2 regions of the Paenibacillus sp. sgz302115 genome follow, and region 1 is predicted to be linked to the other one. Evidence: riboswitches for the same ligand, from Rfam matches in the RefSeq annotation. Region 1 holds a riboswitch; the other holds the start of a gene.
The links. Region 1 has a riboswitch for S-adenosylmethionine ahead of metA (homoserine O-acetyltransferase MetA). Riboswitches for the same ligand answer to the same signal wherever they lie in the genome.

Region 1 (3,610 bases):
TCATGCCCTTCATCAGCTGATAGCTGTCATTCGGCGCAAGCACGGCGCCCAGCGAGTTATGCAGTATGGCCATTTCCGCCGACAGCTCAGCGCCTTTGGTTACAATCAGGCCAGCGAGAACATCGTTATGGCCACCCAAGTATTTGGTCGCGCTGTGGACGATAATATCCGCTCCCAGCTCCAGCGGCCGCTGGAAAAATGGTGTGAGCAGCGTATTATCGACAATCGTGAGCAGCCCGTGCCGGCTGGCCCACGTACATACTGCGGCGATATCCGTAATCATCATGAGCGGATTGGTCGGCGTTTCGATAAATACAGCCTTGGTGTTCGGACGCCGTGAAGCCTCCAGCCCGTCCAGATCATTCGTATCCACATAGGAAGCGCTTATGCCGTATTTGGAGAGAATCCGCTCCAGCAGACGGTAGGTTCCGCCGTACAGATCCAGCGACACCACCAGATGGTCGCCTTGTCCAAACAAAGCGAATACCGTAGTCAGCGCAGCCATCCCGGAACTGCAGGCAAAAGCGGCATCCCCGGACTCCAGCTCCGCAGCCGCCTCTTCCAGCACCCAGCGGGTAGGGTTCTTCGTGCGGATGTAATCAAAGCCTGTGCTCTGTCCGAGCCTCGGGTGACGGAATGCCGTCGCATTGTATATCGGATAGTTAATCGCACCCGTCGCCGGGTCTTCCAGTGAACCAATCTGCGCTAGTCTGCTCTCAATTCTCAATTTCTCATCCATTGCTGTCGCCTCCTAAGTGTGTGTACACGAAAATTCCTTCTATATTTAGAATACTAAATAATCGGCCTGGTCTATATCGTAAGGGGTCTCCTGGTATACATAGTAATTGAGCCAGTTAGAGAATAATAAGTTGGCATGGGCACGCCAGACAGCCGGCGGTGTACGCTGCGGATCATCCTGAGGATAGTAATGCTTCGGAATCGCAATGTCCATTCCTTTGGCGATATCCCGGTCATACTCCCATTTTAACGAGAACGGATCATATTCGGAATGTCCAGTCACAAAAATTTGCTTGCCGTCAAGTGTCGAAACCAGATACACTCCAGCTTCCTCCGATTCGGCAAGGATCTGCAGCTCGGGATTCGCAAGAATGTCTTCACGCGAGACATCGGTATGGCGGGAATGCGGAACATGGAATACCTCGTCAAAACCGCGCAGCAGCTTAACGTTAGCCTGGTTCACTGTGTGCGAAAAAACACCAAAGCATTTCTCGTCCAGATCAACCTTGCGTACACCATAGTGATGATACAGTCCGGCTTGAGCGGCCCAACAGATATGCATGGTCGAGGTCACATTTTGCTTGCTCCATTCAAAAATTTCTTTCAGCTCTTCCCAGTAGTTCACATCCTCGAATTCCAACTGCTCTACAGGAGCGCCGGTAACGATCAGTCCGTCAAAGCGGCGGTCGCTGATTTCATCAAAGGTTTTATAAAAGCTCTTCAGATGCTCCGCCGAAGTGTTCTTGGAGGTGTGGGAGCTGGGATGCAGCAGCACAACATCCACCTGAAGCGGTGAATTCCCGACCAGGCGCAGGAGCTGCGTCTCCGTCGTTTCCTTGGTCGGCATCAAATTCAGGATCGCAATCCGCAGTGGACGGATATCCTGGTGGAAAGCCTGGCTTTCATCCATTACAAAAATATTTTCTCCGGACAAAACCTCTTTGGCCGGCAAGCTGTCGGGAATTTTAATTGGCATTGTTGTCTTCGCTCCTTCTGTTCATGTGGATATCAAAAAGACCCTTCTCCGGGGAGAAAGGTCATATATCTGCAGTCATATGCGCCTCTCTCATCTGCCAGAGAACTTGTGCCGGTCAGCCTAAGGCCATCCATGCAAAGCTTCCGCAAGAATTAGCACCGTGCGTAAATACGCCGGTTGCCGGGTTTCATCGGGCTAGTCCCTCCACCTGCTCTTGATAAGATTTAGCTGTATTCAATTGAGAAAAAGTCACACAAACGTTGAATGCTTTTCTTAAAATTCACTTTAAATCATGAACCTCCTTTTCGTCAAGTCCATACAATGCTAAAGGGTCTCTAAAACCCCCGAGAATTTAGCTTGAAAGACCCAAACCCGGGCGTTATACTAGACAAGTGTTTCACACCCTATATGACGAAAAGAAGAGGTGAGAGAGGAATGGAAGGCGACCCGAGTTCGCAGTTGAACGTCCAGAACGAACAACCACACAGGATTAACATCAGCTTGCCGGCGGCGGGAGCGTCTCTTCTTCATGCCCTCGAACCGTCATTTGGCCTTATCCATTGATCGTACCACCGGCCAAGCTGATTTTTTCCCTGTGCCTAAATTAGCACATCCCTGAAGAAGATCAGGGACAGAAGGAGTGGGATCAGATGAAAATCCGGCTGGTAAACGCAGGGGTTTTTACGCCTGTTGATGACATTGAAGAAACTTTGACCGCCCCTGCGGAAGGATTTTATTGGATTGATGCGGATGTAGAGGATCTGGAGCTGCTTCAGCCTTTGTACAATCTGCATGATCTGGCCGTGGAGGACTGCCTTAGTGAAGAGGATCAGCGTCCAAAGATTGAAATTTATGAAAGCCATTATTTTATTGTGGTGAACAGCATCCGTTTTGACGATGAGGAAATTTTCCTACGTGCGCTCAACGTATTTTTGGGCAGAAATTTCATTATTACCGTCACCAAGCAAAAGATCAATGAGCTGCGTGTCCTGAAGCCCATTCTGTGGGAGCAGGAGGTCAGCGAGCCTGACCGTTTCCTGTATCTGCTGATCGACCTTGTCGTAGACAATTATTTCTCCGTCGGCGACCGGATCGAAGCGCGGATTGAGAAGCTGGAAGAGGATATCCTGATGCACACCAAGAAAACGCATCTTAGCGAAATCATCGGTCTGCGAAGTGAAATTCTCTGGCTCAAGAAAATGCTCGGACCGCAAAAGGAAGTTATCAATACGCTGAACAAAAAAGACCTTCGCCTGATCGACGACCAGTTGCAGAAGTATTTCAGCGATATTTATGAAAATGCGGTCAAGATCTCTGAAACATTCGAAACGTACCGCGATCTCATGGGCAACTTGCGCGAAGCTTATCAATCCAGTATCGCCAACCGCGCCAATGAAATCATGAGAGTATTTACGGCCATTACCACGATATTCATGCCGCTGACCGTCATTACCGGTATCTACGGTATGAACTTTGACAATATTCCTGAGACACATTCAAAATACGGCTATTATGGAGTAATCGGCGTCATGGTGACGCTCGGCTGCGGAATGCTGGTTATTTTCCGCAAGAAGGATTGGCTATGAACTTAAACGTACGAATAAGCAGGACGAAGGCTCCGGGTTACCGCAAGGTAAGGAAGCCTTCGTCTTTTTGGTATGCTGCTACTCCATGCGCTCGAACAATCGTTCCGTATCCTCGCGTTTGCACAGCTCCCGCTCCGGATTCATCACTGCTGCCGCTCCAGAGGCGATGCCGAACTGAACCGCCCTACGGAGCGGCCACCCCCGTTCCAGACTGTAGACCAATCCGCCCACCAGACTGTCACCTGCTCCCACCACACTCAGCACAGAAACTTCAGGGGCCTGCAGATGCTCACAGCCTTCTTTGGTAATG
Region 2 (3,610 bases), on a different contig from region 1:
AGGGCGGCAGCTTTCATTACCGGGAGGCGGAGCTTCTCGGCGAGACGCTGCCGGTTTCGGTGTTTCTCGGCGGTCCTCCCGCCTTGATTGCTGCGGCAGCAGCTCCGATGCCGGAGCGTATGCCGGAGCTGCTGCTGGCCTCGCTCATCTTGGGCGGGCGGCTGCCGATGGTCAAAGACCCGATGGGCGGGCATCGTATTCCTGCCGAAGCCGAATTTGCCATCCGCGGACGGGTTGCCCCGCAGGAACGGCGTCCGGAAGGCCCATTTGGCGAACACTATGGCTATTATTCCAGGCAGAGTGATTTTCCGGTCATGCATGTGCAGCGCATTTGGCACCGTAAGGATGCGATCTATCCGGCAACCGTTACCGGGAAGCTGCGCCAGGAGGATTATTATCTCAGGGAATACATACAGAGGCTGCTGTCTCCCGTCTACCCGCTGCTGATGCCTTCGGTCAAAGCGCTGTGGGAGTATTCGGAATGCGGCCCGCATTCATTGGCAGCTGCTGTTGTGCGTGAAAGCTACCCAAGGGAAGGGATGGTTTCAGCTTTCCGTATTCTTGGGGAAGGCCAGCTCTCCTTGAGTAAATTTTTGCTGCTGACGGATGAGCCGGTTGAGCTTACGGATTTCCCGAAGCTGCTGGAAACCGTGCTGGAACGTTTCAATCCTGCGGTTGATCTGCATGTGTTCGGCGGCAGCAGAGGCGTTATGCTTGGGATTGGCCACCCGCTGCGTGACCTCCCGTATTCCTACACAGAAGGGCTGATTCCCGGAATCAGTGAGGCAATTCCTTACTGCGGAGGATGCCTGGCCGTTTCCGGTGCATCCTATGAAGAAGATCCGGAGCTGCCTTCCCGTCTGGTTGCTGCACTGCGGGAGCGGGAAACAGCCTGGCCGCTTGTCATTTTGACGGATAACGCCAAGGCTGCGGTGCTCACACAGACTTCCTTCCTGTGGACGGTGTTCACAAGGCTTGATCCGGCCAGCGATATTTATGCCGAGTCTGAGGTCAGACAGCATCAGATCAGCTACAAGCTGCCTATCGTTATAGATGCCCGGATGAAGCCGGGGTATCCGCATGAGCTGGTTCCTTGCGAGGATATTGTCAAGCAAGTTGACCGCAACTGGAAGATGTATTTCCCACAATGAGGAGGATGCAGTATGCTGCGGATTTTACTGGGAGAACCGCCCCGCGAGAATAGCGGGGTGCTGGCCGAGGCCATAGATCATATGGCGAAGTTCGCGTCCATGCTGCGCAAGGAAATGAATTCGCATGAGGACCGCGACCATGAATACCGCAAGCTGGAGATATGGACGCGAGGGCTGATCTCATCGCTTGATGAGCTGGAGCAGAGCTGGTTCGCGGCCGCTTTTTTCCGGAAATCGGTTGTAGCCGGTTATATGGATGATATGTCGCCCAAGGAGCAGGGCGAATATTCGCGTTACGTCTATTTTTATAAAAATGGCTTCATCCGTGTCTTCTCGCTTCTGGACAAGCTGGGCACAGTGCTGAACAGTCTGTATGATCTGGATACCAGCAAAGTAAAGGTTCATTTCTCTTACTTCACCGTACTGCGCCAGTTTCGGCTGCACGAGGAGCATGCGGCGCTCGCTGACGAACTGGAGAGGATCAAGAACTCTTACCGGGAGCCGCTGGAGAATCTGCGCAAGCGCCGCAATGCCGAAATCCACTATATGAATGCTGAAATGCAGGATGATCTGTGGCAGCGCCATCAGGGCTTGCACGACAAAATTCATCTGGAGGATCTGGACAGCCATCTGGAGGATCTGAAGCAGTGCCTGGAAATGGTCTGTATCACCTTGGGGGCATCCTTCAGGTACAGCATTAAGCAGTGGCATAAGCTCACCTATAAATCATAAGTCAGAGCCTCTTAAGCAGTTAAAAGTTCCCTTTGACAAAAAACCTGAAACTTACTATACTTAGGCAAGCATTAGCATATTACATGCTGCGGCAACTAATTTCATATCATAATCTTATCGAGAGCGGCGGAGGGATAGGCCCGATGAAGCCCGGCAACCGATTTGCATGGAATGCGGAAATTGAATTCTATTCAAATGTCATGGTGCTAATTCCTACAATGCCGCGTGGTTTGCGGTCGTTGGCAGATGAGAAGGCATGGTTAATATAAACTCAAGGCCTCTTGCGATCTGCAATGATCGTTAAGAGGTTTTTTAGCATCTGCGAGCAAGACAATGAAGGAGGGCAATAAGCTTGATAGAGCTGAAAGGTTTGACCAAAATGTACGGCAAAGGCAGTAAAGCAGTGACGGCGCTCTCCGGGCTCAACCTGTCGATTAAAAAAGGTGAGATTTTTGGCGTGATCGGCCACTCCGGGGCTGGCAAAAGCACGCTGATCCGCTGCATCAACCTGCTTGAACGTCCGACGCAAGGCGAGGTTTGGGTGGACGGAGTGGAGTTAACGGCACTTTCCCAGAGACAGCTACAGGAGCAGCGGCGCAAGATCGGAATGATATTCCAGCATTTTAATCTGCTGTCTTCCGCGACAGTGTACGACAACATAGCTTTTCCGCTGCGGCTGACCGGTACTCCCAAAGCAGAGATTGAGAACAAAGTTAAGGATCTGTTGACCTTGGTGGGACTCGAAGAGCACCGCAACAAATATCCTGCCCAGCTATCCGGCGGTCAAAAGCAGCGGGTAGGCGTAGCCCGGGCCTTGGCTTCTGACCCCGATGTGCTGCTCTGCGATGAAGCGACTTCAGCGCTTGATCCGCAGACGACGGATTCCATTCTGCGCCTGCTGCTCGACATTAACCGGAAGTTTCATCTGACCATCGTGCTGATCACTCATGAAATGCATGTCATTCAGACTATTTGTGACCGGGTTGCCGTTATTCACGGCGGAGGGATTGTGGAACAGGGAAATGTGGCACAGGTATTCCTGAAGCCGCAGCATGAAGTGACGAAGGAGTTCATCGGCAGCGAAACCCAGCAGGACGGTCCGCTTCGGGCCGCGCTTAACGCGGTGCAGGGAGAATACACTCAGGCGGTTAAAATCACTTTTCTCGGCCAAAAAACCTACGGGTCCACCTTATCCCAAGTGGCCCGCGGCACTGGAGTTAACTTCGCCATCCTGCATGGAACCATCTCGACGCTTAAGGATGTGCCTTACGGCCAGCTCATTGTCCGCTTTGAGGGTTCCTCACAAGCCGTAGAAGCGACACTTACCGAGCTTGCGGCGCAAGGACTTGATGTGGAGGTGCTTGTATAATGGGGAGCTTGAATTTTAGCAGTATCAACTGGCAAGAAATGCTGGACGAAACTATCGCCACTCTTCGAATGATAGCATATTCCGGAATTTTCACAATTATTCTTGGTTTACCACTCGGAATTGTGTTATATTTATGGGGAAGATCAAATAGCAGCTTTATCAGGGTAGTTTACTCGGTATTATCATTCATCGTGAACATCCTGCGTTCTGTGCCTTTCATCATCCTGATGGTCGCCTTAATTCCTTTAAGCAAATCAATTATGGGGACCTCGATTGGCGTACTGGGAACTATTCCGGCGCTGGTGATCGGCGCGGCTCCGTTATTAGCCAGATTGATAGAGACGGCGCTGCGCGAGGT

Region 2: it holds a riboswitch for S-adenosylmethionine, as region 1 does, so the genes downstream of both, AC0LWN_RS14830 (methionine ABC transporter ATP-binding protein) here and metA (homoserine O-acetyltransferase MetA) in region 1, are expected to answer to the same signal.

What each region holds. Positions count from the first base shown of each region.
Region 1 is NZ_JBVYOK010000017.1:110,477-114,086, reverse strand. Features, by position in the region: gene AC0LWN_RS24995 (aminotransferase class I/II-fold pyridoxal phosphate-dependent enzyme) at 1-739, opposite strand, end outside; gene metA (homoserine O-acetyltransferase MetA) at 785-1,714, opposite strand; SAM riboswitch class I at 1,802-1,938, opposite strand; gene corA (magnesium/cobalt transporter CorA) at 2,365-3,300, shown strand; gene AC0LWN_RS24980 (1-phosphofructokinase family hexose kinase) at 3,379-3,610, opposite strand, start outside.
Region 2 is NZ_JBVYOK010000006.1:278,584-282,193, forward strand. Features, by position in the region: gene AC0LWN_RS14820 (UbiD family decarboxylase) at 1-1,151, shown strand, start outside; gene AC0LWN_RS14825 (Cthe_2314 family HEPN domain-containing protein) at 1,164-1,883, shown strand; SAM riboswitch class I at 1,995-2,136, shown strand; gene AC0LWN_RS14830 (methionine ABC transporter ATP-binding protein) at 2,236-3,252, shown strand; gene AC0LWN_RS14835 (methionine ABC transporter permease) at 3,252-3,610, shown strand, end outside.